DNA from 2 places in the Bacillus carboniphilus genome. Region 1 is predicted to be linked to the other one. Evidence: a T-box and tRNA genes for the amino acid it is inferred to sense, from the RefSeq annotation. Region 1 holds a T-box; the other holds one or more tRNA genes.
What was found. The T-box of region 1 lies ahead of alaS (alanine--tRNA ligase). A T-box ahead of a tRNA ligase gene usually reads a tRNA of that ligase, here a tRNA-Ala.
Positions count from the first base shown of each region.

Region 2: it has a tRNA-Ala gene. The T-box ahead of alaS (alanine--tRNA ligase) is inferred to sense a tRNA for this amino acid. The anticodon was not compared.

Region 1 covers NZ_CP129013.1:1,549,850-1,565,367, reverse strand. Annotated here, with positions in the region: gene LC087_RS08040 (PRC-barrel domain-containing protein) at 1-374, shown strand, start outside; gene LC087_RS08035 (DUF2797 domain-containing protein) at 387-578, shown strand; gene LC087_RS08030 (AI-2E family transporter) at 719-1,780, shown strand; T-box leader at 1,829-2,034, shown strand; partial or broken gene alaS (alanine--tRNA ligase) at 2,434-5,066, shown strand; gene LC087_RS08020 (IreB family regulatory phosphoprotein) at 5,246-5,512, shown strand; partial or broken gene ruvX (Holliday junction resolvase RuvX) at 5,514-5,922, shown strand; gene LC087_RS08010 (DUF1292 domain-containing protein) at 5,980-6,267, shown strand; gene mltG (endolytic transglycosylase MltG) at 6,414-7,538, shown strand; gene LC087_RS08000 (O-methyltransferase) at 7,902-8,549, shown strand; partial or broken gene LC087_RS07995 (peptidase U32 family protein) at 8,552-9,476, shown strand; gene LC087_RS07990 (peptidase U32 family protein) at 9,521-10,792, shown strand; gene udk (uridine kinase) at 10,793-11,428, shown strand; gene greA (transcription elongation factor GreA) at 11,655-12,128, shown strand; gene LC087_RS07975 (peptidoglycan D,D-transpeptidase FtsI family protein) at 12,187-13,902, shown strand; gene LC087_RS07970 (YrrS family protein) at 14,028-14,672, shown strand; gene LC087_RS07965 (IS91 family transposase) at 15,078-15,518, shown strand, end outside.
Region 2 covers NZ_CP129013.1:2,709,459-2,724,976, forward strand. Annotated here, with positions in the region: gene serS (serine--tRNA ligase) at 1-79, shown strand, start outside; tRNA gene LC087_RS13815 (tRNA-Ser) at 238-330, shown strand; partial or broken gene LC087_RS19930 (IS91 family transposase) at 507-1,798, shown strand; gene LC087_RS19935 (hypothetical protein) at 1,821-1,985, shown strand; gene LC087_RS13835 (deoxynucleoside kinase) at 2,121-2,792, opposite strand; gene LC087_RS13840 (deoxynucleoside kinase) at 2,797-3,432, opposite strand; gene tadA (tRNA adenosine(34) deaminase TadA) at 3,599-4,063, shown strand; RNA gene ffs (signal recognition particle sRNA large type) at 4,162-4,426, shown strand; gene dnaX (DNA polymerase III subunit gamma/tau) at 5,001-6,692, shown strand; gene LC087_RS13860 (YbaB/EbfC family nucleoid-associated protein) at 6,721-7,047, shown strand; gene recR (recombination mediator RecR) at 7,060-7,656, shown strand; gene LC087_RS13870 (YaaL family protein) at 7,678-7,905, shown strand; gene LC087_RS13875 (pro-sigmaK processing inhibitor BofA family protein) at 8,132-8,398, shown strand; rRNA gene LC087_RS13880 (16S ribosomal RNA) at 8,711-10,267, shown strand; tRNA gene LC087_RS13885 (tRNA-Ile) at 10,454-10,530, shown strand; tRNA gene LC087_RS13890 (tRNA-Ala) at 10,550-10,625, shown strand; rRNA gene LC087_RS13895 (23S ribosomal RNA) at 10,713-13,641, shown strand; rRNA gene rrf (5S ribosomal RNA) at 13,708-13,823, shown strand; gene LC087_RS13905 (sigma factor G inhibitor Gin) at 14,152-14,346, shown strand; gene LC087_RS13910 (aminotransferase class I/II-fold pyridoxal phosphate-dependent enzyme) at 15,393-15,518, shown strand, end outside.

The DNA of each region.
Region 1 (15,518 bases):
AAGATGGAACCTTATACGGATTGTTAATTGACAAAAAAGGGTTTTTTGAAAGGAAACGGGTTGTTCCGTTATCGTTTGTTCATTCTGTAGGTGAACATGGGATTATGCTTATTGAAGACTATTCACATCCTTTTTCCCAAGAGTTTTTTTTTCATGGGCATCATCCGATACATCACAGGCCTATCGTATCTTCCAATGGGAATGAACTAGGTTTGGTAGACGATGTATATGTTAGTCAAGATTTGGGCACTATTTTAGCATACGAAGTAACAAATGGGTTATTTGCTGATTTTACCGATGGGAAGAAAAGGCTTCCGTTTGAAAGGTTATCAATTGGTGAAGATACCATTGTTTTTCATGATCTTGACAAATGAGGTGTATGTTCCATGTTTCGGTGCCCAAATTGTAAAAGCAAAGAAATAGGGAAAATTGGTGTAAATCAATATTACTGTTGGGACTGTTTTATTGAATTGTCCGTAATAGATGATAAAATTTCTACTCATCAGGTCGAAGAGGATGGTTCTCTTAGTTCTTTAGATGATCTTTTTTCTGACGAAGATCGCACAATCAGCATGTGAATAATAAGGGCTCTGGCTTTTTCCAGAGTCTTTTTTTTGTTTTATCCGAAAAGACCTTAAACGGTCGCTTGCGCTTTTCTTAATTCCTGAATAGAATCTAACATTTTCCAGAAACTATTCCATATAGAGGGGGTCTCTGTATGGAGAATAAGTATGTCCAAATATTATTTAAGCTAATCATAGTACTGCTAATACTAATTATAGGTTATATGCTTTCTCAATTATATTTTTTATGGGGACCGGTAGTAATTATAGTTAGAGCAATTATAACTCCTTTGATTATTTCGCTATTCATCACATATTTATTACACCCTATTGTTGAAAAGTTAAAATCGACTGGTTTTCCAAGAGTCGTTTCAATTTTATTAATTTACAGTTTGTTCTTTGGAGGAATCGGTTTTTTAGTTTTTAAAGGCTACCCTATCATGATGAAGCAAATAAAAGAGTTTTCGGAAAACATACCTGCTATTACGAAAGCCTATCAACAAATGCTAGATGAATTATATGATCAAACGTCTAAATTACCTGGTGATGTTTATGAGCGAGTGGTTATTCATTTGAAAAAGAGTGAAGAATGGTTAGGGAACACCGTGGAAAAACTCCTATTGAATTATCGTGAAATTGCCAATCATTTAATCCTAATCGCTATTGTTCCATTTTTAGTTTTCTATATGTTAAAAGATATTGATAAAATGAAAAAAGCTACCTGGTATATAACGCCTCCTAAATGGAGAAAAGAAGGAAAGCAGTTTTTATACTATATCGATGAATCATTGGGTGCGTATATTAGAGGACAATTACTTGTGTGTTTGATTATAGGTTCATTATCAATCATTTCTTTGATGTTATTTAGAATTCCTTATTCTTTACTTTTAGGACTCATTATTGGGATAACGAACATAATCCCTTATTTTGGTCCTGTTTTTGGTGCGGTTCCTGCTATTATTATTGCAGCAACCATCTCTATGGAAAAAGTCTTTGTAGTTGTGGTTATCATCATCGCTTTACAATTTATTGAAGGAAATATTTTAGGACCTTTAATTGTAGGGAAAAGCTTACATATTCATCCAGTTGTCATTATTTTTGCTTTGATTGCAGGTGGGGAGTTAGCAGGGATCATTGGTTTAATTGTTGCTGTCCCTGCTGTTGCTGTATTAAGGGTCGTCATCATTCATACCTTAAAATTAAAACAGGATCATTGACATTTTATGATCCCTTGACTATAATTCACATAGATAATAAACCGATAGGAAAAAACATAGAGTGATACGAGTAGACTGAAGTCCCTTTAAAGAGAGGAATTTTCTAGGCTGAAAAAGATTCCAAGTGAAGAGCAGTTGAACGCTAATCATGAGTGTAGGTAAAACCCTACCGTTTTGTCGCGTTAAGGCAATATTAAGTTGATAGCTAATCTTAGCTATAAACAGGGTGGTACCGCGAAGCTCTCGTCCCTGTGTAAGTGTTATTCATTTACACGGTGGTCGGGGTTTTTTTATGTTTAAGAGGTTGTTCAAAAAGTCATGAAAAATTGCTGTCGAATAACTTTGTTGTCTCGCTATTCCAAGCTCCGACGCCAGGATTGGCTAGCACGAGCGTTGTCCCTAGGATGGGGACACGTATTTAGCTCGTGATCCTTCCTTGACGTACACTGTGGTGCTCCGATGCCCAAGGACGGGCTAGCGCAGGCGTTGTCACAGGACGTGACTGAACTTAGCCTGCGTTCCTTTAAGTAGTCGCCTTGTTCTTCTCGGCCCTTTTCTCCCTACTTTTTGAACACACACTTTAAAATTTTTTTAAAAGGTTTTCTATGCCTATATGGATAGGCTACATTATTAAAATACATTAGGAGGTTATTATGAAATCATTAACGTCAGCTCAAGTTAGACAAATGTACTTAGACTATTTTAAAGAAAAGGGGCATTCAGTTGAGCCCAGCGCCTCTCTTGTTCCGAATGAAGACCCTACTCTTTTATGGATAAATAGTGGCGTGGCAACTTTAAAGAAATATTTTGATGGAAGAGTGATCCCTGATAATCCTAGAATTGTGAATGCTCAAAAATCGATCAGAACAAACGACATTGAAAATGTAGGGAAGACAGCAAGACATCATACATTTTTTGAAATGCTAGGTAATTTTTCAATTGGGGACTATTTTAAGAAAGAAGCTATTCAGTGGGCTTGGGAATTTCTAACGAGCGAAAAATGGATTGGATTTGATCCAAGTAAACTATCTGTTACGATTCATCCTGAAGATGAAGAAGCATTCTTATTATGGAGAGATATTGGACTTCCAAGTGAGCGAATCATCCGATTGGAAGGGAATTTTTGGGATATAGGAGAAGGTCCAAGTGGTCCAAACACAGAAATTTTCTACGATCGTGGAGAAGAGTTTGGAAATGATCTTAACGATCCTGAATTATATCCAGGGGGAGAAAATGATCGTTACTTAGAGATATGGAATTTAGTTTTCTCTGAATTCAATCATAACCCTGATCATACCTATACTCCTCTTCCAAAGAAAAACATTGATACCGGTATGGGATTCGAGAGAATGGTTAGTATTATTCAAAATGGTAAGACGAATTATGATACAGATCTTTTCATTCCAATTATTAAAGTAACAGAACAATTAAGTGGAGTAAAATATGGTGAAAAAGATTTATTAGATATTTCGTTTAAAGTGATAGCTGATCATATAAGAACGGTAGCGTTTGCTATTTCTGATGGTGCACTCCCATCAAATGATGGAAGAGGATATGTTTTAAGAAGGCTATTACGAAGAGCTGTTCGTTATGCGAAATCAATCCAAATCCAAAAACCTTTTATGTTTGAACTCGTTCCTGTTGTGGCAGAGGTTATGTCTGATTTCTATCCAGAGGTTCAAGAGAAGGTAGAATTCATACAAAAAGTAATTAAAAATGAAGAAGAGCGTTTTCATGAAACTTTACATGAAGGGTTAAGTATTTTATCTGAAATCATTGTAAGACAAAAACAACAAAAATCAACGGTCATTCTAGGTAAGGATGTGTTCCGCTTATATGACACATATGGGTTCCCTGTAGAGTTGACTGAAGAATATGCAGAAGAAGAAGGGATGAGCATTGACCATAAAGGGTTCCAATTAGAAATGGAGCTTCAAAGAGAAAGAGCACGTTCTGCTCGTCAAGAAGTTGAATCAATGCAAGTTCAAAGTGGGATATTAGCAGACTTAGACGTTGAAAGTACTTTTGTGGGGTATAAAAAACTAACACATCAGTCTAGGGTTGTGGCGATCATTAGTGATGGACATTTAGTTGATCATATAGAGCAAGGAAAAGAAGGTCAACTGATCTTTTCAGAAACTCCTTTTTATGCAGAAAGTGGAGGACAAATTGCTGACAAAGGGACAATAACTCATTCAAAAGTGAAAGCAGAAGTGATTGATGTACAAAAGGCACCAAAAGGTCAAAACCTTCATAATGTATATATCGAGTCTGGATCATTAAACAAAGGTGATCTTGTTGAATTACAAGTGAATGATAAGGTTAGAAATGGTGTTGTGAAGAATCATACGGCTACACACTTGCTCCATCAATCGTTGAAAGATGTGTTAGGTGATCATGTTAATCAAGCAGGTTCATTAGTGATGGGAGATCGTTTACGTTTCGACTTTACCCATTTTGGACAAGTTAAAGAAGAAGAACTAGAATTAATTGAACAAAAAGTAAATGAGCTTATTTGGAACAGCCTTTCGGTTAAAATTGAAAATAAACCAATAGATGAAGCAAAAGCGATGGGGGCAATGGCTCTATTTGGTGAAAAATATGGAGATGTTGTTCGCGTAGTACAAATAGGAGAGTACAGTATTGAGTTTGTGGAGGATGCCATGTGAAAAACACGGCGTCTATCGGTTTATTTAAAATCGTATCAGAGTCAGGCATTGGAGCAGGAACAAGAAGGATCGAAGCAGTCACCGGTAAAGCAGCTTATCAATATTTAAATGAGCAATTAGCAACAATAAAAGATCTTGCAGTTAAATTGAAAACAAACCCAAAAGAAGTTTCAAATAGAATTGATACCCTTATGGAAGAAAATAAGCATTTGCAAAGGCAAGTTGACTCTCTTTCAACAAAATTAAGCAACTTAGAAGCATCCTCATTAAAGGATCAAGTAAAAGAGATCGATGGAATAAAAGTCTTGGCTACTCAAGTAGATGTTAAAGATATGAACCAGTTACGAGGTATGGTCGATGATTTGAAACAAACTTTAGGGTCTGCTATTGTCATACTAGGGGCACCAGTAGATGGAAAAGTGAATTTAGCCGCAGGAGTTACAAAAGACTTGGTAACGAAGGGATTTCATGCAGGAAAATTAATTAAAGAAGTAGCGAGTCGTTGTGGTGGTGGCGGTGGTGGCCGACCAGATATGGCTCAAGCAGGAGGTAAAAACCCTGAAAAATTAAAAGAAGCACTAGATTATGTGCAAGAATGGACAAAATCCGTTTTATAATTAAGATATTATAGTGTAAAATGGAGTTATTGAGGGGTTATTGATGATTTTTATCGTGCTAGTTCAAAAAGTCAGGCCGCTTTGTTGGTATTAGACTTTTTGAACAACCTCTAGTAAGTGTTCAGAGGAGGACAATTTCTGAATGCCTTCTTATTATCACTAAGGAAGAGGTGTGATCATTGAGCTCATTTGACCGTACGATGAAGTTTAATATTTCAGAGGAAATAGTGAAAACCGATGTAAATGAAGTTTTGTTTACAGTGTACGATGCATTGCAAGAAAAGGGATATAATCCAATTAATCAAATTGTTGGTTATCTTTTATCAGGAGACCCAGCTTATATTCCTCGTCATCGGGATGCCCGAAATTTAATAAGAAAATTAGAGCGGGATGAAATTATTGAAGACCTTGTTAAATCATACTTAAATAATCATAAAGAGGACTAGCATGCGAATTATGGGATTAGATTTAGGCTCAAAAACCTTAGGAGTAGCCATCAGTGACTCCTTTGGGTGGACAGCCCAAGGGATAGAAACAATTAAAATTGTGGAAGAGACGGAGGATTACCAACTTGGTCGTTTAAAAGACTTGATTGATGAATATGAAGTTAAAAAAATTGTAGTTGGTTTTCCGAAGAATATGAATGGTACAATTGGTCCTAGAGGAGAAGCGAGCCAATATTTTGTGAACGTTCTAGAAAAAGCATTTTCCTTGCCTGTTGTCTTATGGGATGAACGTCTTTCTTCTCAAGCAGCTGAAAGACTTCTCATTTCAGCTGATGTCAGTCGTAAAAAAAAGGAAAAAGGTGATTGATAAAATGGCTGCAACAGTTATTTTACAATCTTACTTGGGATAGCCAATCTTAATGAAATCACTTCTCACAATGAATGAGAGAAAAAGGAGTAATATGACAATGGAACATGGTGAAAAACAAATAACGATTATTGATGAAGACGGAAACGAACAACTTTGTGAAGTATTGTTTACCTTTGAAAATGATACATATAATAAATCATATGTATTATACTATCCTGTCGGTGCAGATCAAGACGAAGAAGATGAGATTGAGATCCACGCTTCAAGCTTTGTTCCTAATGAAAATAATGAAGCTGGTGAATTACAGCCGGTAGAATCAGATGAAGAATGGGATATGATTGAAGAAGTATTAAATACATTTTTAGAAGAAGAAGAGGATAATTAAAAAGATTTTCTCCGCTCCCTTACATCGACTTTGATGTGAGGGATTTTTTTGTTTTAACGACCTATGTACTCTTTACTAAAAATCTTGGCGAAGGAGATAAAAAAATGTAGTATAATAGGTGGAATGAGAGGAGGGCCAATTACTTTATGTCAAAAAAGAACGAAAAAAAAGAATTAATACTAAAACAAAAACTTGTGAAACATAAAGAGGCGAAAATTGTAAGAAGGATCGTCTTTACTATATTCGTTGTCGGATTACTTTTATTTTCGGTCATATTAGGTGGAGGTTACTTATATGTTAAATCTGCCTTACAACCTGTAGATTCAAATAATGAGGAAAAAATAAAGGTAGAAATTCCTATCGGATCAAATCTTTCGACCATTGCATCTATTTTAGAGAAAAACGAAATTATCAAAGATGATCGAGTGTTTAAAATTTACGTGAAGTTTAAAAGTGAATCAGGATTTCAAGCAGGGACGTACCAACTAAACAAATCCATGGAAATAGATGATATTATCGCTAGTTTAAAAACAGGAAAAGTGATTCAAGATCCTGTGTTCACTATGACGATACCTGAAGGAAAACAAATAAAAGAAATCATTGAGATTATTGCCAAGGCTACATCGTTCTCTACCAAAGAAATAGAACAAACCTTAACTGATGATGAATTTGTTCAAAAAATGATGAATCTTTATCCGAAAGTTATTACAAATGAAGTTTTAATGGAGGATGTAAAGTATTCTCTTGAAGGATATTTATATCCATCAACTTATTATTTTTATGAAGAGGATCCTTCATTAGAGTCGATCGTAGAAAAAATGATTGCTCAAACCAATAAAGTAGTCAGTAAGTATGAAGAGCAATTGATTGAACAGGACAAATCTGTTCATTGGCTGTTAACTTTTGCATCTTTAGTAGAGGAAGAAGCGACTAAAGAAACAGATCGCAAAAAAATTGCCAGTGTTTTCTATAATCGTTTAGAAGAAGGGATGAGGTTGGAGACAGATCCTACGGTTTTATATTCACTTGGAGAGCATAAAGATCGAGTGTTGTATGAGGACTTGGAAGTCCAAGACCCTTATAATACGTATGTAATTAATGGGTTACCACCGGGACCTATTGCCAATGCTGGAGAGTCAAGTATGGAAGCAGTGCTTGAACCAGAGGAAACCGATTACTTGTTCTTCTTGGCTACAAGTGAAGGGGATGTTATCTTTACAACTAATTTTGAAGATCATAAAGAAGCTATTAATGAGCATATGGATAGATAATGTGCAGAAGCTGAGGATGTTATATTTTTCTTCAGCTTTTTTTAATCCTAAGTATATATAAACTTCGTCTTTGATAAAAAGGTGCTTTCATCGTTGTTTAGCTCCATCGTCCAGCAACTGAGACACAAACGATGTTCTAGCGTAAACGTTACCTCTCGCGTCGTGGCTGAACTTAGTTGACGTTCATTTTTTCCCTTCGTCGCTAAACGGTTGTTTTCGCTTTTCTTATTGCGATTTTTATTCGCATTCCTTTTTCTATTGTGGTAAAATATATCGATGTGTGATTTGGCTATTAATTATAGTTCAAGTCACTTATAAGTATGAAAAATGTGATAACTTTTTTATAAAGGGCGGAAAAAGAACGTGCAGGATAGAACTGCTTATCAATATATTGAATCATTAATGAAAAACTTACCTCAAAGTATTGAACAACTACAGTACTATGCTAAACAACACCATGTTCCTATTATGGATAAAGTCTCGATAGAGGTTTTATTATTGCTTTTACAATTATACAAACCAAAAAAAATACTTGAGATTGGAACGGCAATTGGTTATTCCTCTATGCGTATGGCTATGGCCTTTAACGATGTCAAAATAACGACAATTGAAAGGGATCAAGATCGTTTTGAAAAAGCTGTTTCAACGATTAAGCAAAATGGGTTGTCTGATCGAATTGATGTAATTAATGGAGATGCTCTTTCCATTGAGGTTCAAACGCAAATAGATCATGGATATGACCTCCTATTTATTGATGCTGCCAAAGGTCAATATCAACGTTTTTTAGATATATATGAAATGAAGCTTCTGGATAAGAGCATCATTATCGTTGATAATGTCTTTCTAGGTGGACTAATCTTTAAAGAAGATGATGAAATTCCCAGACGGAAGCGGACGATGGTAAGAAATTTAAAAGCTTTTAATAAAGCCTTACTTGATCATCCGCACTATGATACAACCATTATACCTGTTGGAGACGGAATGGCTGTGAGTGTTAAGAGAGGTGTGTGAAAATGAAAAAACCAGAACTACTTGTTACCCCAACAAGTGTAAAAGATCTTGAAATACTTTCTTCAGCTGGAGCGGATGCATTTATTGTTGGAGAACAAAGATATGGTCTTCGTTTAGCAGGCGAGTTTAATCGCGAAGATATTAAATTAGCTAGAGAGCTTACGAAAGGTAAAAAGCTATATGTAGCCATGAACGCTCTTTTTCATAATGATAAAATCGACGAATTACCCGAATATATTCAATTTTTAAGGGAAGCAAAAGTAGACGCAATTGTATTTGGTGACCCTGCTGTTTTAATGATTGCTAAGGAAGTCGCTCCTGAAATGCCTTTACATTGGAATACAGAAACCACAGCAACAAATTGGTATACATGTAACTATTGGGGGGAGAAAAGGAAGCAAAAGAGCGGTTTTAGCTAGAGAATTAAGTATGGATTCAATCATAGAAACAAAAGAGAATGCTGAAGTTGAGATTGAGGTTCAAGTTCATGGGATGACTTGTATGTTTCAATCAAAACGCTCCCTAGTAGGAAACTATTTTGAATTTCAAGGCAAAGTACATGAGGTTGGAAATCGCAAGCTCGATCAAAATATGTATTTGTATGATCAAGAAAGAAATAATAAATATCCAATTTATGAAGATGAAAATGGTACGCACATTATGAGTCCAAATGATATTTGTATTGTGGATGAATTAGAAGAAATGATCGATGCTGGAGTAGATTCGTTTAAAATTGATGGTGTGTTAAAGTCACCAAATTATATATGTGAAGTGACAAGAATATATCGTGAAGCCATTGACCTATTCGTAATGGATCGAGAAAAGTATCAACAACAAAAACAAACTTGGTTAAAAGCGATCGAGGATTTGCAGCCCGTTAATCGACCTTTGGATACCGGTTTTTTCTTTAAGGAAACGGTATATTAGAGGGTGTCAAAAAAGAACATTAACGAAAAAGGAGGAAAGTTGTGGTGAAAGCGACAGTTAATCGTATATCTGAGTTCATTGATGGCAAACGTGTGATTACAAAGAAGCCAGAACTTCTTGCTCCTGCCGGAAATTTAGAAAAGCTGAAAATAGCTGTTATGTATGGTGCAGATGCTGTATTTATTGGTGGGAGAGAATATGGACTTAGATCCAATGCTGATAATTTTTCGATTGATGAAATGGCAGAGGGAGTCCAGTTCGCTAAAAAGTATGGAGCGAGAATCTATGTAACAACAAATATTTTCGCCCATAATGAGAATATGGACGGTTTAGAAGAATATTTAGCAGATTTACAACGAGCCGAGATATCTGGAATTATAGTAGCTGACCCGTTAATAATTGAAACTTGTAAAAGGGTTGCGCCAAAACTTGAAGTACATTTAAGTACACAGCAATCTTTATCAAATTGGAAAGCAGTTCAGTTTTGGAAGGAAGAAGGCTTAGAGAGAGTAGTTTTAGCAAGGGAAACAGGAGCAGATGAAATTAAAGAAATAAAAGAAAAAGTGGATATAGAAATTGAAACCTTCATTCATGGTGCCATGTGTATTGCTTATTCTGGACGATGCACTTTAAGTAATCATATGACCGCTCGTGATTCTAACAGAGGTGGCTGTTGCCAATCATGTCGTTGGGATTACGATCTTTATTCTATGGTAAATGAAAGTGAAAATCGTTTATTCAATGAACAGGATGATCCTTTTGCGATGAGTCCGAAAGACCTAAATCTTGTTAAATCAATCCCTAAAATGATTGAGCTTGGTATTGATAGTTTAAAGATTGAAGGAAGAATGAAATCGATTCATTATGTTGCTACAGTCGTTAGTGTATATCGAAAAGTAATTGATGCTTATTGTGCAAACCCTGATAACTTTGTATTTAAAGATGAGTGGCTGGAAGAGTTAAATAAGTGTGCAAATCGAGATACAGCACCTGCATTTTTTGAAGGAACTCCCGGTTCTAGTGAGCAAATGTTTGGTGATCACAGTAAAAAAACGACTTATGACTTTGTTGGAAGAGTATTAGACTATGATACCACTTCAAAAATCGTAACGCTTCAACAACGTAATTTTTTTAGAAAAGGCGATGAGGTAGAATTTTTCGGCCCGCAAATAAATAATTTTACAACAAAAGTTGAAGTGTTATGGGATGAAGAAGGAAATGAATTAGACGCAGCACGACATCCACTTCAAGTTGTCAAATTTAAAGTCGACCAACCCGTCTATTCAAACAACATGATGAGAAGGGAGAAACCTTAGTTGGGAAAGAAGCCGATAGTTATTGGGGTTGCAGGAGGGTCGGGATCGGGAAAAACATCTGTAACAAAGGCGATATGCGACCGATTTCAAGATCATTCTATTTTAATGATTGAACAAGATTACTACTATAAAGATCAAAGTGAACTTCCATTAGAAGAAAGATTAAAAACAAACTATGATCATCCACTTGCATTCGATAATGATTTATTAATTGATCATATTAAAGAATTGCTTAACTACAATCCAATTGAAAAACCTGTGTATGATTACAAAATTCATACACGATCCGATGAGGTTATTCATGTTGAGCCTAAGGATGTTATTATTTTAGAAGGCATTTTAGTTTTAGAAGACGAGCGCTTGCGAAACTTAATGGATATTAAGCTATATGTAGATACAGATTCTGATATTCGCATCTTAAGAAGAATGCTTCGTGATATTAAGGAACGAGGAAGAACAATTGAATCGGTTATTGATCAATATGTTGCGGTTGTAAGGCCTATGCATAATCAGTTTGTTGAGCCGACAAAGAGATATGCGGATTTAATCATCCCTGAGGGTGGACAAAATCATGTGGCAATTGATTTAATGGTCACAAAAATTCAAACAATTCTTGAACAAAACCTGATTTTGTAATAATATAGCATAGATAAAGTGTACTGAGCTCATATTATTTATATGTTGATTTCATTTTTAAAGGTGTATAGCACATCTATAGTTAAGGGAGGACTCTATTATGAGTCGCCCTTTCCTATTATATTTATGTATTATTTCATCGTTTATATGATTCAGTACGACCTTACATACAAAACGTGGGGATGTTTTTTCGGGTTTTTTTAAAGAAAAAGGAGTGAGTAGTTTAATGGCGGAAGAAAAAGTATTTCCGATGACTGCAGAAGGAAAAGAAAAGTTGGAGCACGAGCTTGAACAATTGAAAACGGTTAAGCGAAAAGAAGTGGTGGAACGTATTAAAATTGCTAGAAGTTTTGGAGATCTGTCGGAGAATTCAGAATATGATGCAGCAAAAGATGAACAAGCATTTGTTGAAGGAAGAATAACCACACTTGAAAATATGATTAGAAATGCAAAGATTATTGAAGAAGCGACTAATTCTGATACCGTTACCCTAGGGAAAACGGTTACTTTTATTGAATTACCAGATGGTGAAGAGGAGACCTATACGATTGTTGGTTCTGCTGAAGCTGATCCATTTGAAGGAAAAATATCAAATGATTCTCCTATGGCGAAAAGTCTAATGGGAAAAAAAATCGGTGATGAAGTAACGGTTCAAACCCCAGGTGGAGAAATATTGGTGAGAATCGTCGAATTTAAGTAAGAATCAGATCGTTTACTTTTAAAACACCTCGTCTAGACTAGAGACGAGGTGTTTTTTCATGATTAAAAAAAGAATTGTTTTTTTATCCATTGTCATTATGAGTTTTTATTTCATTATCGTTTGTAGACTCATAGAAATTCAACTTATCTATCCAGAGTCTTTTTCAAAACATAATATAAATTTAATGAAAGAAAGTGTGAATCAAAGGGTACAAGAGGTAGTCATTCATGATGGACGAGGTGAGATTATAGATCGTAATGGAACGTCTATAAAAAATCAAAAACAGCCTACTGTCATATTGTTTCCAATTGTCTTTCATCAAGAAAACAACCTTAAAAAACTTGCTAACGCATTAGATACCTTAACATTAAAAGATATTAAAAATAAAACAAGTCTGAAAGAAAAGGAACCCATTTTATTAAATGTTGAAAATAATTTCGAGATTAAAGAAAAGCACATAAGATTGGTTAACCAGCTAGATATTCCAGGTATTTATGGAGTATTACTTCAAACAACGCGCCCATCTTTATTGGCTACCCATCTTATAGGCTTTACTTACGAAACAAAAGATTCGCAAGGAATTCTTAAAGTTATAAAGGGGAACAATGGAATTGAACATTCATTTGATTCATTTCTTCAATCAGATGTGTCAACTCGTTTACTTTATCATGTGGATGGGAAAAACCAACCGATGTTTGGTGATTCAATTAAGTTTATTTCAGATGTCAACGCATTTTATCCACTTAAAGTGAAAACGACAATTGATTTGGATTTACAAAGAATCATAGAAGAAGTCCTTAATTCTTATCACCTTGATAAGGGTGGTGCGGTTTTGTTAGAGGTTGAGAGTAACGAAGTATTAGCCATGGCTTCTAGACCAAAATTGGATCGAAATGATCCAAAAACTTATTTAAATCATATGTTGACCCCCCATTTTCCAGGGTCAACCTTTAAAATAGTAACTGCATCCGCTGCTATCGAACAAGGAATGATTCATCCTAATGAAACCTTTGATTGTAATTTAGATCTTTATGGAAAAGAAGAAAAGGAACTCAACAAGAGGTTAGGGAATCTTAATTTTACCGAAAGTTTTGCGAAAAGCTGTAATTATACGTTTGCTGAACTTGGGAAAAGAATGTTTGAACAAACCGGAGAGGATACAATCTCCACTTATGCTAGGAAATTGGGTCTTGTTGAAACAGTAGGATGGAGTGGGGATGTCTTTAAATATAAAGATTTTAAACAAATCTCTGAAGAACAAAGCGGTGTGATTTGGTCAGAGGATGCGAATAAATACGATGACAATTATATTTCTCAAACAGCTATTGGCCAAAAGGATGTTAAGATGACGCCTTTAGCAGTTGCAAACATGGTGGCTACCATCGCAAGAGGAGGAGAAAGAAAATCAGTAAAAATGGTGAGTGAATTGCTTTTTAAAAATAATGTCAACATGTTTCATTTTAAGGACCAAACGAAGCATGATTCTATATCACCTTATACGGCTATAAAACTACAAAATTTGATGCGACATGTCATAACAGAAGGAACTGGTAAACAATTTTTATCTTTACCTTTTGAAATCGCAGGGAAATCCGGGACTGCAGAAACAGGAAAAAATGGATTATACAATAAGTGGTTTGCTGGATATTTTCCTTTCGATTCCCCTAAATATGTATTAGTTGTGGTAGATCTTGAAACCTCTAAAACAGATATAACGAACAAAGCTTTTACTGATATAGTGAAATTAATAGCAGGTATTGAGCAGATGGAATAAGAAGTGTATTGATAAGAAATCAAGCGTATTATGTACTGTCATAAAGTTTTATGGACACTTATTCTGTAAAAGATGATAAAATAATAAAGATATAATGAATCGTTTTAAATTTTGGAGGGTGAGAGATGAAAGAAAGTCCATCAAGGTTTGAAACTCGTAATGAGAAACGAAAGAAAAACCTAGTATTATACATTTTAATAGGGATTGTCTGGGTACTTATCTTAGTGATAGGAGTTAGCTTACTTCCTGAAAAAGAGGATAGCTCTACTACATCCGAGGAAACGAAAAAAGAAAATACGTCTGCTGAAAATAAGTCGAATGTAGTACAAGATACTGAAGAAAATGAAGAGACATCTGCTGAAGAAGAGACTACAGTGACAGCTGAACCTATAGAGGAAGAAGTAGAAGATCCTTTTGCAGAAGCAACAGTTGAACAATCTTCTGAACAAAATATTGAGAAAGTCATTACTAATTCCTCGTGGAAACCCATTGGAACGACACAAGAAGGAGAGCATGTTGCACAGTATGATACCGCTTCTGTTGATTGGTCAGAAATGGAACAATCTTTAAGCTATGCTATAGGTGTTCCTGTTGAAAATATGACGACTTGGTACATAGGAAATAACGGATCTCCACAAGATGCTATAGGGACAGTTTCCCCTAGTGATCGTCCTGATGAAACGTATCAAGTTGAAATTAGGTGGATAGACGAAAAAGGCTGGAAGCCAGTTGTTATAAAGAAATTAACAAATAATCCATATAAACGATGAATAAGGGGGAGGTCCCCCTTATTTTTAACAGAGTAAGAAAGCATAAAAATCTTTCCTTATTTGGATGGTGCTTTTATTTTTGTCTAGCTCCAGCGCCCAGCGACTGGTAGCGCTTTCGACGCACAGGAAGTGCTAGCATCAACGTTGCCCACAGGACGTGGGCGTTCTTAGTTGATGTTCCATGTCTCTATGATAAGTCAACGGAGACGCCTCCAGGAGGGAGGTGGATCTACGTTTGAGTAGTTAGTAGATCCTCTGCTTTAGGGCTTTTCGTGTTTCCTTTATCTCATACGGAGTGCTCAAGCCCCTTCGTTGCTAAACGGGCGCTTGCGCTTTTCTTAAAAGATAAGAAAGTATATAATTTCGGGTCTACCACAGTCTTAGAAACTGTGGTATTTTGATGTCATGGAGAATAATATATTAAAACAAATTTTCTTTGATAAACATAACCATTGGGATCACTTTCAAAAGAAACATGGAGCTAAAATCCGTCCAATAGTAAGAAAGGAAATAGAGAAATTCAGAGGGTGTGGGAATCCCAAAAATGGATTTAAGCTATTTGTTTGTGAAGGTTGCCATGATGTCAGGAAGGTTCCGTATCGTTGTAAGGGTCGATTTTGTACCACTTGTTCAGTAGGAGAAAGCGAAGAATGGAGTCGACTACTAACAGAAGAGGTCTTACAGGTGAATCATCGTCATGTCATCTTTACAATTGATGAAGGACTGCGTGATGTGTTTTTGCTTCATCGCCATCTGTTAAAAGATTTGATGGACGAGGCGCGATTAATCATGGATTTTTTCAAAAAGAAAGCGAAAGTGACCCCTGGAATCATATCAGGCTTACAT
Region 2 (15,518 bases), 1.2 Mb from region 1:
CAATCAACAGGAAGACGGGAGTATAAAAATACCTGAAGTCCTTCAACCTTATATGGGGGGAAGAAAAGAGATTCGATAAGCAGTTATATGTTCGAGGTGTCTGTCTAGATATCCTCGAACATTTTTATTGTGGAAGAATGGATTTTTTGATAGAGAGGTTTTTCATTTTTTAAAAAATATGTTCAAAAATAATTGACATAATGATTTTGTATATGGTATATTAAATCTTGTCGAAACGGAGGAATACCCAAGTCTGGCTGAAGGGATCGGTCTTGAAAACCGACAGGGGTGTCAAAGCCCGCGGGGGTTCGAATCCCTCTTCCTCCGCCATAATTGATTTAAAATGAGATTGAATTGCGCATATATTGGAGATTGATACATTCGTTACTTTATAGTAGCGAATTTTTTATTTGTGAACGCTTAAGTTAAGCGTTCTTTTTTAAAAGATAAGAAAGTATATAATTTCGGGTCTACCACAGTCTTAGAAACTGTGGTATTTTGATGTCATGGAGAATAATATATTAAAACAAATTTTCTTTGATAAACATAACCATTGGGATCACTTTCAAAAGAAACATGGAGCTAAAATCCGTCCAATAGTAAGAAAGGAAATAGAGAAATTCAGAGGGTGTGGGAATCCCAAAAATGGATTTAAGCTATTTGTTTGTGAAGGTTGCCATGATGTCAGGAAGGTTCCGTATCGTTGTAAGGGGCGATTTTGTACCACTTGTTCAGTAGGAGAAAGCGAAGAATGGAGTCGACTACTAACAGAAGAGGTCTTACAGGTGAATCATCGTCATGTCATCTTTACAATTGATGAAGGACTGCGTGATGTGTTTTTGCTTCATCGCCATCTGTTAAAAGATTTGATGGACGAGGCGCGCGATTAATCATGGATTTTTTCAAAAGAAAGCGAAAGTGACCCCTGGAATCATATCAGGCTTACATACTTTCGGATCCAGAGTGAATTTCAATCCCCATGTACATATGCTAGTGACGATGGGAGGTCTTACGAAAAAGGGGGAATGGAAACAGTACGATTATCTGCCATTTGAAATGTTAAGAAAGCAGTGGCAGACCGTGGTGTTAAAGTTCATACGCAGAGGTGTGTCAGAAAAAGAAAAGAAGAGAATACAACCTCGATTACAACAGGCGTTTCACAATAATGGGAAGGGCTTCTATGTGCATGCGCCAAAACAGGAAGGGAATGTAAAAGAACAACTTCGCTATATTGGCCGTTATATTCGTCGACCTGCGATAGGACTGAATCGGATCGAGGCATATGACGGACAAAAGGTAACCTTTACGTATCATGATAAGACAGACGGAAAAGAAAAGAGAGAAACGATCAGTGTAGAGGAATTTATCTCTAGGCTTATTCGTCATATCCCAGATGAACAGTTTAAGACGATTCGTCATTATGGGATGTATTCAAGGAGATGCAAGGGCTTGAGTAAAAAGTCTTATGTCAATGGCAACAGAAAGCGAAACGCTGGATAGTGAAAGCAAAGAAAACAATGCGCCGTCAGACATGGAGGGAACGAATCGTATCAAGTGGTAAGAGAGACCCTCTTATTTGTGAAAAATGCCAGTGTTACTATGAATACAAGGGAGAAGTCTGTCTTGAAAATGGTAGACTAGAAATCAAGGTGGCCTTGTGTACCACGACAAGAGCCTATTTAGAAAGGGTGATTCATCATTTCACCAGTATCGAAACACCGAAAAAAGGCAAGAAAAAAAAGAAAAAAATGGCCCAATCAAAACAGAGCATCAACTTTGTTTGTTTAGTGTGTCATGAAAAAGAAGAGATTCCACAACAAGTGGTAAGAGATTTTGATTTAATGGATGGAGGTGATCCAGCCGTCCCCCCTATGTTCTCCTGTGAAAAATGTGGAGAAGACATGTATCCTGAATACTATAAAGGTATTCATGGGAAGGAATACAGGATTGAGGATATTCTGAGCACCAAAAAGGACCAGGTGTGATTTTTAATCACACCTGGTTTTTCTTATATGGGAAAAATTCGTGATTTGGAATTTGAATGATCTTATTAGTTATGCGGTTAGCTAATCATAGAGGAACATTCTATACAGCATTTGTTCCTCTACAATAGGACTAAATTAATTGTGTTTATACTTATTTACTTCCTCAAATGATTTCCCGATTCTTTGTAAAAGGGGTTCGATTGATTCATCATCTGAGTATAAATCGTAATCTTTAATGTTAATTCTAATGACCGGACAGCTATTAAATTGATCGATCCACTCACCATATCTTCTGTACATTTCTTCCCAATAGGAAATAGGTGTTTTCTGTTCCATCTCTCTTCCTCGACTATTAATTCTTTCAAGGATGTCATCTAAGCTTCCTTCTAAATATATTAATAAATCTGGATGAGGAAAATAAGGAGTCATGACCATGGCATCAAATAAATTTTTATATGTTTGATAATCAACGGAGGACATATTTTCTTTTTCTTTATGCATCTTTGCAAAAATCTGTACATCTTCATAAATGGATCGGTCTTGTACAAACCCTCCACCATATTCAAAAATCTTTTTTTGGCTTTTAAAGCGTTCAGCTAAGAAGAAGACTTGCAAGTGAAAACTCCATCGTTTGAAATCATCGTAGAATTTATCTAAATAAGGATTATTTTCAACATTTTCAAAAGAGGTTCGAAAGTCTAATGCATCTGCAAGAGCTCTTGTCATTGTTGATTTACCAACCCCTACAGTTCCGGCAATTGTAATGACTGCGTTTTTTGGTATATTATATTTTTCACGTAAACTCATGTTGTTATTCTCCTTTACTTGATAGGGCTTGATCCACTTGTTTGATAATAAAGGTTAAATCCTGCTTGTTAAGGACAAAATCTAATTGATCACCATCAAACTTGATAATTGGGATATTTGGATAATCTTTTTGATGATTTTTCATCGCTTCTTCGTAATCAAATATAAGTTGTTGTAAATAATGTTTATCTATATTTTTTTCAAAATCCCGACCACGTAGTGAAATTCTTTTCAATAATGTCTCTAAACTCGCTGTTAAATAGATAATCAGTGAAGGTTGAGGCATGTCACTCGTTAATATATGATAGATCTGCAAATATTTTTTATATTGTTCAGTCTTTAACGTACGTTTAGAGAAAATTAAATTTTTAAATATATGATAATCTGCAACAACTGCTTGTTGGTTCGATAGATATTTCTTACTTATATCTTCAAGTTGTTTATAGCGGTTGCAAAGGAAAAACATTTCAGTTTGAAAACTCCATTCCCCAATGTCTTCATAAAAATGACTAAGAAAAGGATTTTCATCTACGATCTCTCTTAACAAATGAAATTGATAATGGTTTGCGATCGCTTTTGAGAGAGAGGTTTTTCCTACACCAATCGGTCCTTCAACTGCGATAAATGGTGTTTCAGACATGTTGATACCTCCTATTTTTCAATCGACAGGCTATATTCTATCACAAATAAAACAGAAAGAGCTTGTTTTATTTTTTTATGCATGATCTAGAGGAGTGTCTATTGGTGTATATCCTCAGTTATTATCGAGATAGCTAAAAAGTGAGTCAAAATAAAGGGGAATGATAATGGAAAAAGATCAATACTTCATGTCAATTGCTATAGAAGAAGCAAAAAAAGCAGAATTAATGAAAGAGGTCCCAATTGGAGCTCTTATCGTTAAAAATAATCAAATACTAGCTAAAGCTCATAATTTAAGAGAAACTTCTCAAAATTCATTAGCTCATGCCGAGATAATAGCCATTAATGAAGCTTGTAAAGAGATAGGTTCTTGGAGGTTGGAGGACGCTACTTTGTATGTAACGTTAGAACCTTGCCCAATGTGTGCAGGAGCTATTATCATGTCGAGAATTAAAAAGGTAGTCTATGGTGCGTCTGATCCGAAAGGTGGCTGTGCAGGTACATTAATGAACCTTTTGCAAGAAGACCGTTTTAATCATAAAGCCGATGTAATTAAAGGGGTTTTAGCCGAAGATTGTGGAGAGATGCTAACTTCTTTTTTCAGGCAGATTAGAAATTCAAAAAAACGTTGAATTTTTTGGAATTCGAGGACTCTTGATTTTTTATTGTGAAGGGTATATACTTATTTATGCGTCGGATAAGCGATGCACTAAATATGGTTATAATTTTACCGTGCTAAGCGGGGAGGTAGCGGTGCCCTATACTTGCAATCCGCTCTAGCAAGGCCGAATCCCTTCTCAAGGCTCGTCTATTGCAAGGTCTGACTCGAGCAAGTGGTGTTGAGGCTTGGGTCCTACGCAATGAGACTCCATGAACCATGTCAGGTCCGGAAGGAAGCAGCATTAAGTGGAAACTCTCATGTGCCGTAGGGTTGCCTGGGCTGAGCTAACTGCTTGAGTAACGCTTGTGATAGCGAGTCGACAGAAGGTGCACGGTAGTTTAATAATATGAATAAAACACTCGTCTAGAGTGTTTTTTTGTATATTTTTTTGACAGAGTAAGAAAGGATAAAAATCTGTCCTTATTTGGACGGTGCTTTAATTTTTGTCTAGCTCCAGCGCCCAGCGACGGGTAGCGCTTTCGAAGCACACGATGTGCAAGCATCATCGTTGCCCACAGGACGTGGGCGAATTTAGATGATGTTCCATTTCCTCTACGATAAGTCAACGGAGACGCCTCCAGGAGGGAGGTGGATCTACGTTGCCACAGGACGTGGCTGAACTTAGTAGATCCTCCGCTTTCGGGTTTTTCGTGTTTCCTTTATCTCATGCGGCGATGCACAGGAAGTGCTAGCGTCAACGTTAGTCACAGGACGTGACTGTACTTAGTTGACGTACCTTTTCACCTGCGTCGCTAGACGGGCGCTTGCGCTTTTCTTATTAATAATAGAACGCCTACTTGAATATCTCAATCGATAAACACCTCTTTTAAAAGAAGTCTCTTTTGTTATATCAAATAATTATTGTATAATGTACCAAGGTATATGAACTTATATGAGGAGGACGTTAAGTGGGGTATCAGGCTTTATATCGTGTTTTTCGGCCCCAGACTTTCGAAGATCTGGTTGGGCAGGAACATGTCACCAAAACATTACAAAGTGCCTTGTTACAAAGAAAAATTTCACATGCCTACTTATTTTCAGGCCCGAGAGGAACCGGAAAAACGAGTGCTGCAAAAGTATTTGCAAAAGCGGTCAACTGTCTAAAATCACCTACAATGGAACCTTGTAATCAATGTGTTAATTGTAAGGGGATAACAGATGGATCTATATCAGATGTGATAGAAATTGATGCGGCATCCAATAATGGTGTGGACGAAATTCGGGATATTCGTGACAAAGTGAAGTATGCACCATCATCAGTTTCTTTTAAAGTATACATAATCGATGAAGTGCATATGCTTTCAATTGGAGCTTTCAACGCATTACTTAAAACATTGGAAGAGCCTCCTGCCCATGTGATTTTTATTCTGGCCACTACCGAGCCTCATAAAATACCTTTAACGATTATTTCAAGATGCCAACGTTTTGATTTTAAGCGCATCACGGTTAAAACAATCGTAAGTCACTTGAAGAATGTTGTTGAAAATCAGTCCATTGAAGTAGAGGATGGAGTGTTAAATGTAGTTGCAAGCGCTGCTGATGGTGGAATGAGAGATGCACTAAGCTTATTAGATCAGGCAATCTCATTTAGTGATGGGAAGGTTACTCTTGAAGATGTGTTGACTATTACAGGATCCGTTTCTCAAAAGGAACTTTCGGAACTTGTTTCTTCTATACAAAATAAAGATGTGTCCAATGCTTTAAATCGTGTTGATAACTTAATGAACCATGGGAAAGATCCTGCTAAACTTATTGAAGACTTGATTTATTATCATCGTGATATTTTATTGTATATAACTTCGCCAAATTTAGAACAAATACTTGAACGGACAACGATCGACCAAAGGTTTAAAGAGATAGCGGAAGAAATAGTTCCTGAATCAATTTATGGTATTATAGAAGTGTTAAATAAAAGTCAACAAGAAATGAAGTGGACTAATCACCCTAGGATATTCATAGAAATAGCGGTTGTGAAGCTATGTGAAAATGTTCAACCGCAACCGACCCAACAACCAATGGAGGATCAAAACTTCTATGAACAAAGGATTGAAAAGCTAGAAAATCAACTTAACAATTTGATGAAATCACCTGTCTCACAAGCCCCTGAGCAAGAAAAGGCCTCGAAAAAACCGTTAAGAAGTGGATTTAAAATTCCAACTGGGCGTATTAAAGAAATCTTAAAAGAGGCAACAAGACAAGATTTGGATTCAGTTAAAGGAATATGGGGTCAGCTATTAGAGGAACTAAAGAGACAAAACAAAGTTTCTCATGCAGCTTTGTTAAATGAGAGTGAACCAGTTGCTTCTTCTAAAAAGGCTGTTATATTAAAGTTTAAGTATGAAATCCATTGTAAAATGGTTTCTGAAAATAATAATGATGTTCTTTCTAATCTTCAAAACCTATTATCTACTTTAACAGGTAAACCATTAGAGGTAGTTGGAGTTCCTGATAGAGAGTGGGGAGATATAAGAAAACAATTTATTGAAGAACAAAAGGCAGATGCTCCTGAAAACGGAAGTTCAGAGCAACAAAATGAAGACCCGATAATTTCTGAAGCAAAAAAAATTGTTGGTGTTGAACTGTTAGAGATTAAAGATTAATATAAAAAAATTTAAGGAGATGGATCGTATGCGCGGTGGAATGGGAAATATGCAAAAAATGATGAAACAAATGCAAAAAATGCAAAAGGATATGCAAAAAGCTCAAGAAAGTTTAGGAGAAGAAATTATTGAAGGAACAGCAGGTGGCGGTATGGTTACTGTAAAAATAAGTGGCCATAAAGAAGTGGTGGATATATCGATTAATGAAGAGGTTGTTGACCCTGATGATATAGAAATGCTTCAAGATTTAGTATTAGCTGCTACTAATGATGCTTTGAAAAAGGTAGATGAAATGACGAACGATACTATGGGACAATTTACTAAAGGTATGAATTTACCTGGTGGGCTTTTTTAGGAGGACTGCTTAATGCACTATCCTGAACCTATATCTAAACTTATGGATAGTTTTATGAAATTGCCAGGCATCGGGCCTAAAACTGCCGGAAGGCTGGCTTTTTTTGTTTTAAGTATGGAAGAAGAGCACGTGCTAGATTTTGCTAAAGCACTAGTGAATGCGAAGCGAAATCTTTCATATTGTTCCGTTTGTGGTCACATAACAGATCAAGATCCTTGCTCTATATGTCAAGATGATAAAAGAGATCAGTCGATTGTTTGTGTAGTGCAAGATCCTAAAGATGTGATTGCTATGGAAAAAATGAGGGAATACGGTGGTTTGTACCATGTTCTCCATGGCTCAATCTCTCCTATGGATGGGATTGGTCCAGAGGATATTAACATTCCAGATTTACTAAAACGACTGAAAAATGATCAAATTAAAGAAGTGATTTTAGCAACTAATCCTAATATTGAAGGCGAAGCGACTGCGATGTATATTTCCAGGCTTCTAAAGCCATCTGGTATTAGAATGACTCGTATTGCACATGGTTTACCAGTTGGCGGCGACTTAGAATATGCTGATGAGGTTACGTTATCTAAAGCTCTCGAGGGTAGGAGAGACCTATAGTTTATTTAGGAAGGGAAGCGCATGATTTCATTTAATAAAAAGAGGAAGCTTCGTAAAGAGTATGATGGTATGTTGATTGATCAAATAAATGAGTCCAAGAAAGATTGGGCCATGAAACAGAAGTTTGTTGATCATAGTCTAGATCCTTCAATGGAACTAATAAATGAAATGAATATAGCAGAGGCTAAATATTACTTCTTATTAAAGGAAGCGAAGTATCGAAACATAAAAACGATATTAGGAAGGTGAGAGATAATTCTTACCTTTCTTTTTTTATGAATTTTTAATATAGTCGTTAAATGGTTGCTAGTTACACCTTTTTGTAAGTTTCTCACGTTTCTTTGCCATGTAAATGGTTTAAGTAAGGAGTTCTATTTACATAAAGCTCGTCATATTGATAAGAATAATTAGTCTTTATGGTTGTTCAATAAGTGTAACGATCTTGAACAAGCACCTAAAGATTGGAGGATGAGATATGACGATCAATCTTGTAATTGTTCTTTCTATTGTGGGTTTATTATTATTGTTTTTACTTTTAGGGACAAGCTTTAAACCATTGCGTTATGTTGGATATATTGCTTCTAAAATTATTATCGGAGCATTGTTGTTATTTTTTTTAAATGTATTGGGAACAACTATAGGACTGCATATTCCGATCAACTTTCTTACTGCGACAGTTTCAGGTCTATTGGGTATTTCAGGGGTTGCCGCATTGATTGTCATTCAAACGATGATTTTATAGAAGCTAAAATAATGAATTATGGTTGTGATTTAGATCTTCTGAATGCGGTCCTTTGAACTTTTGAAAAAAGTTGATAAAAGATTATTGACACATGATTATCTATTTGGTATGATTATTTTTGTCGCTGATGAGCAACGAAAAGCACTTCTAAAAAACATTTGACAAGTTTAATGTTAACATGATATACTTTTTGAGTCGCTTCAAAAGGACAAATGATCTTTGAAAACTAAACAAACCAAAAGCGTCAATTTTTTTTGAAACAACAATGAGTTAGCAAACTCATAAAATGATCAGATTAAATCTGACACCATTTTATCGGAGAGTTTGATCCTGGCTCAGGACGAACGCTGGCGGCGTGCCTAATACATGCAAGTCGAGCGGACTTGATGGAAAGCTTGCTTTCCATCAAGTTAGCGGCGAACGGGTGAGTAACACGTGGGCAACCTGCCTGTAAGACGGGGATAACTCCGGGAAACCGGGGCTAATACCGGATGAACCTTAAGACTACCTAGTCTAAAGTTGAAAGGTGGCTTTTAGCTATCGCTTACAGATGGGCCCGCGGCGCATTAGCTAGTTGGTGAGGTAACGGCTCACCAAGGCGACGATGCGTAGCCGACCTGAGAGGGTGATCGGCCACACTGGGACTGAGACACGGCCCAGACTCCTACGGGAGGCAGCAGTAGGGAATCTTCCGCAATGGACGAAAGTCTGACGGAGCAACGCCGCGTGAGTGAAGAAGGTTTTCGGATCGTAAAGCTCTGTTGTTAGGGAAGAACAAGTATCGTTCGAATAGGGCGGTACCTTGACGGTACCTAACCAGAAAGCCACGGCTAACTACGTGCCAGCAGCCGCGGTAATACGTAGGTGGCAAGCGTTGTCCGGAATTATTGGGCGTAAAGCGCGCGCAGGCGGTTCTTTAAGTCTGATGTGAAATCTCGCGGCTCAACCGCGAGCGGTCATTGGAAACTGGGGAACTTGAGTGCAGAAGAGGAGAGTGGAATTCCACGTGTAGCGGTGAAATGCGTAGAGATGTGGAGGAACACCAGTGGCGAAGGCGACTCTCTGGTCTGTAACTGACGCTGAGGCGCGAAAGCGTGGGGAGCGAACAGGATTAGATACCCTGGTAGTCCACGCCGTAAACGATGAGTGCTAAGTGTTAGAGGGTTTCCGCCCTTTAGTGCTGCAGCAAACGCATTAAGCACTCCGCCTGGGGAGTACGGTCGCAAGACTGAAACTCAAAGGAATTGACGGGGACCCGCACAAGCGGTGGAGCATGTGGTTTAATTCGAAGCAACGCGAAGAACCTTACCAGGTCTTGACATCCTTCGCTACTTCTAGAGATAGAAGGTTCCCTTTCGGGGGACGAAGTGACAGGTGGTGCATGGTTGTCGTCACTCGTGTCGTGAGATGTTGGGTTAAGTCCCGCAACGAGCGCAACCCTTGATCTTAGTTGCCAGCATTCAGTTGGGCACTCTAAGGTGACTGCCGGTGACAAACCGGAGGAAGGTGGGGATGACGTCAAATCATCATGCCCCTTATGACCTGGGCTACACACGTGCTACAATGGATGGAACAAAGGCGCGCGAAGCCGCAAAGTGAAGCCAATCCCAAAATCCATTCTCAGTTCGGATTGTAGGTCGCAACTCGCCTACATGAAGCCGGAATCGCTAGTAATCGCGGATCAGCATGCCGCGGTGAATACGTTCCCGGGTCTTGTACACACCGCCCGTCACACCACGAGAGTTTGTAACACCCGAAGTCGGTAGGGTAACCCTTTTAGGGAGCCAGCCGCCTAAGGTGGGACAGATGATTGGGGTGAAGTCGTAACAAGGTAGCCGTATCGGAAGGTGCGGCTGGATCACCTCCTTTCTAAGGAAAAATGTCTCTTTCGAGACAAAAACGTAAAGACGCTTCTTGGTTTGTTTAGTTTTGAGAGATTATCTCTCTTTTTTGTTGTGTAAAAATAAGAAAAGCGCAAGCGCCCGTTTAGCAATGAAAGCACTGGCCAAATAAGGACCGATTTTTATACTTTCTTACTCTGAAATAAAAAAAGATGGGCCTGTAGCTCAGCTGGTTAGAGCGCACGCCTGATAAGCGTGAGGTCGATGGTTCAAGTCCATTCAGGCCCACCATCTTATACAATCAAAAAAAGGGGCCTTAGCTCAGCTGGGAGAGCGCCTGCCTTGCACGCAGGAGGTCAGCGGTTCGATCCCGCTAGGCTCCACCAACTCGTTCTTTGAAAACTAAATAACGAAATGACAAGACATCAAAATTGTGATTTATGACTTTTAAAGTCGATGTAATAAATTCTAACGGTTAAGTTAGAAAGAGCGCACGGTGGATGCCTTGGCACTAGGAGCCGATGAAGGACGGGACTAACGCCGAAACGCTTCGGGGAGCTGTAAGTAAGCTTTGATCCGGAGATATCCGAATGGGGAAACCCCCTACTCGTAATGGAGTAGGATCCATATCTGAATACATAGGATATGGAAGGCACACCCGGGGAACTGAAACATCTAAGTACCCGGAGGAGAGGAAAGCAAACGCGATTTCCTGAGTAGCGGCGAGCGAAACGGAATTAGCCCAAACCAAGAGGTTTCCTCTTGGGGTTGTAGGACACTCTATACGGAGTTACAAAGGAATGAGATAGATGAAGAGGTCTGGAAAGGCCCATCAGAGAAGGTAACAATCCTGTAGTCAAAATCTCATTCTCTCCAGAGTGGATCCTGAGTACGGCGGGACACGAGGATCCTGCCGGAAGCAGGAGGACCATCTCCCAAGGCTAAATACTCCCTAGTGACCGATAGTGAACCAGTACCGTGAGGGAAAGGTGAAAAGCACCCTGGCGGGGAGTGAAAGAGATCCTGAAACCGTGTGCTTACAAGTAGTCAGAGCCCGTTAACGGGTGATGGCGTGCCTTTTGTAGAATGAACCGGCGAGTTACGATCCTATGCAAGGTTAAGCTGATAAGGCGGAGCCGTAGCGAAAGCGAGTCTTAAGTAGGGCGAATAGAGTATAGGGTCGTAGACCCGAAACCAGGTGATCTACCCATGTCCAGGGTGAAGTTCAGGTAACACTGAATGGAGGCCCGAACCCACGCACGTTGAAAAGTGCGGGGATGAGGTGTGGGTAGCGGAGAAATTCCAATCGAACTTGGAGATAGCTGGTTCTCTCCGAAATAGCTTTAGGGCTAGCCTCAAGATGAGAGTTATGGAGGTAGAGCACTGATTGGACTAGGGGCCCTCATCGGGTTACCGAATTCAGTCAAACTCCGAATGCCAGAAACTTATTCTTGGGAGTCAGACTGCGAGTGATAAGATCCGTAGTCAAGAGGGAAACAGCCCAGACCGCCAGCTAAGGTCCCAAAGTATACGTTAAGTGGAAAAGGATGTGGAGTTGCTTAGACAACCAGGATGTTGGCTTAGAAGCAGCCACCATTTAAAGAGTGCGTAATACTCACTGGTCGAGTGACTCTGCGCCGAAAATGTACCGGGGCTAAACGTATCACCGAAGCTGCGGACTGTTCCGTATGGAACAGTGGTAGGAGAGCGTTCTAAGGGCGGTGAAGCCAGACCGGAAGGACTGGTGGAGCGCTTAGAAGTGAGAATGCCGGTATGAGTAGCGAAAGAGGGGTAAGAATCCCCTCCACCGAATGCCTAAGGTTTCCTGAGGAAGGCTCGTCCGCTCAGGGTTAGTCGGGACCTAAGCCGAGGCCGAAAGGCGTAGGCGATGGACAACAGGTTGATATTCCTGTACCACCTCCCCACCATTTGAGTGATGGGGGGACGCAGGAGGATAGGGTAAGCGCGGCACTGGATCGCCGCGTCCAAGCAGGTAGGCTGATGAGTAGGCAAATCCGCTCATCATGAAGGCTGAGCTGTGATGGCGAGGGAAATAGAGTACCGAAGTTCCTGATTCCACACTGCCAAGAAAAGCCTCTAACGAGGTGGGAGGTGCCCGTACCGCAAACCGACACAGGTAGGCGAGGAGAGAATCCTAAGGTGATCGAGAGAACTCTCGTTAAGGAACTCGGCAAAATGACCCCGTAACTTCGGGAGAAGGGGTGCTCTGGTAGGGTGCAAGCCCGAGAGAGCCGCAGTGAAAAGGCCCAGGCGACTGTTTAGCAAAAACACAGGTCTCTGCGAAGCCGTAAGGCGAAGTATAGGGGCTGACGCCTGCCCGGTGCTGGAAGGTTAAGGGAGCGCTTAGCGTAAGCGAAGGTGTGAACCGAAGCCCCAGTAAACGGCGCCCGTAACTATAACGGTCCTAAGGTAGCGAAATTCCTTGTCGGGTAAGTTCCGACCCGCACGAAAGGCGCAACGATCTGGGCACTGTCTCAACGAGAGACTCGGTGAAATTATAGTACCTGTGAAGATGCAGGTTACCCGCGACAGGACGGAAAGACCCCGTGAGCCTTTACTGTAGCCTGATATTGAATGTTGGTACAGCTTGTACAGAATAGGTAGGAGCCATAGAAGCCGGAGCGCTAGCTTCGGTGGAGGCGTCTTTGGGATACTACCCTGGCTGTATTGACCTTCTAACCCGCACCCGTCATCCGGGTGGGAGACAGTGTCAGGTGGGCAGTTTGACTGGGGCGGTCGCCTCCTAAAAAGTAACGGAGGCGCCCAAAGGTTCCCTCAGAATGGTTGGAAATCATTCGTAGAGTGTAAAGGCACAAGGGGGAGCTTGACTGCGAGACCTACAAGTCGAGCAGGGACGAAAGTCGGGCTTAGTGATCCGGTGGTTCCGCATGGAAGGGCCATCGCTCAACGGATAAAAGCTACCCCGGGGATAACAGGCTTATCTCCCCCAAGAGTCCACATCGACGGGGAGGTTTGGCACCTCGATGTCGGCTCATCGCATCCTGGGGCTGTAGTCGGTCCCAAGGGTTGGGCTGTTCGCCCATTAAAGCGGTACGCGAGCTGGGTTCAGAACGTCGTGAGACAGTTCGGTCCCTATCCGTCGTGGGCGCAGGAAATTTGAGAGGAGCTGTCCTTAGTACGAGAGGACCGGGATGGACGCACCGCTGGTGTACCAGTTGTCTTGCCAAAGGCATCGCTGGGTAGCTATGTGCGGAAGGGATAAGTGCTGAAAGCATCTAAGCATGAAGCCCCCCTCAAGATGAGATTTCCCATCTAGCAATAGAGTAAGATCCCTGAAAGATGATCAGGTTGATAGGTTCGAGGTGGACGTGTGGTGACACATGGAGCTGACGAATACTAATCGATCGAGGACTTAACCACACACATGCGATTCTTGTCACCCTTCGTTATTTAGTTTTGAAAGAATGAATTTTCTTTTGAACATAGCCTGGTAATAAGGGCAAAGAGGCCACACCCGTTCCCATGCCGAACACGGAAGTTACGCTCTTTAGCGCCGATGGTAGTTGGGGGTCTCCCCCTGTGAGAGTAGGACGTTGCCAGGCAAATATAAAAACCACTAATAACTTAACTGTTGTTAGTGGTTTTTATTATGTTGAAAAATGCACTGAAAATAAATAAAAGGTCATTTAAAGTTATAGACAGACACAATAAAAACCCTCTTTACATATAATTTAAAAATGGTACCTATCAACCTTTGTCATTAAGAGGCTTGAAAAAGCAGTGTATAGGGGCCATCATGTTCAATCGTTAACTAAACTAGTCTTGTTATTTGGGACGACTTTAACCATAGCTATCCATACAAATTTTAATATTTTGAATTATGAATAAAATTATTTGGATTGGGCACACTTCTTGTTGGAGGTGGAGTGTTTGGAAAATCAACTATTATCAAATATAGAAACATGTAATATATGTAATCAACCTAGAAATTTAGGTATTCATCTAAATAATCTCTTTATATGTTCTGGATGTGAAAAAGCTATCGTAGAGACTGATACCGATCATCCAATGTATCGTTTTTATATAGCACAATTAAAAAACATGAAAATCATTAATCATACTTAAAGAGACCACCTTTTTTATTAGGTGGTCTTTATGTTTAATGGAAATCCTTACAGTCAGGTAGTATTTGGAACTAAGAGGATTACAGGGAATGAATTTTTAGTTGATGATGACCATAGTACCATATAGAATGTTGCTCGAATACTTCTTGTTTTTTTTCATCAAAAAAGGAGTCTTCCCCATATTTATCGAAAACATGGGGAAGACTCCTTTTTGAAATAGGGGATCTAAATCATAATAAATCTTTTCCTCCCGACTATAAAATCTCTACAACCAGCTAGTTGTGATGAGCAAAAACATACTCTCATCATTACAAAAAGAAAGTGATGTGTTATTATGTACACTCTTTTTACCTTTATCTTTATAATGATACTTATTCTTTTTATTATAGGACCCTTATTCGTATTACTACATGAATTAGGCCATGCACTCCCTTTGTATAAAGTGTCCAGAAATAAGTTGAAGGTTCAGATAGGAACACCAGTGAAACGATGGAATAAGGCATGGGAATTTAGCGTTGGTGGGTTTTATTTTATGTTCTATCCTTTCGTTTTTATATATGGAAGGTGCTATGTTTCTAACTGGAACGATGTTAACAAAAAATTCAAGGTGCTGTGTATTATTGGTGGCCCTTTGGTTACATTAATTCTATTAATTTTTAACTTCATCCTCTTGTTAGATGTTAATTCTGCTTTTGCTAAAAACTATTGATAGGAAGTGAAATTTTTCTAATTAATCAGTTTATAAATACCGCTTTACCAATGAGGTATGGTCCATGGGCAGGGAAGGAGTACGCTTCAACGGATAGTGATGGGTTACGACTGAAAAAGTTGCTGAAAAATGAAATATAAAAACAATTGAAAGTGGCTATTAGCTATGAGATGATGGAAAACTATTGTAACTATATGGTCAACTAAAGTACAAAAACGCTTCCTCACAACTTTATATTATCTTTTCCTAAATCCCTACCCTTGTGTAGAACCTATACATTTACTAAACCTAACGAGTATAATGAAATAATGAAGTGATTTACAGTTAGGAGGGGTTGAGTGGAAAAGACACCGATATTCACTGCTCTACAAAAACATATAGCAAAGTCGCCTCTCTCATTTCATGTCCCGGGACATAAAAATGGACAAGTATTTCATCCAACGGCGATGAAATATTTTAAAGAA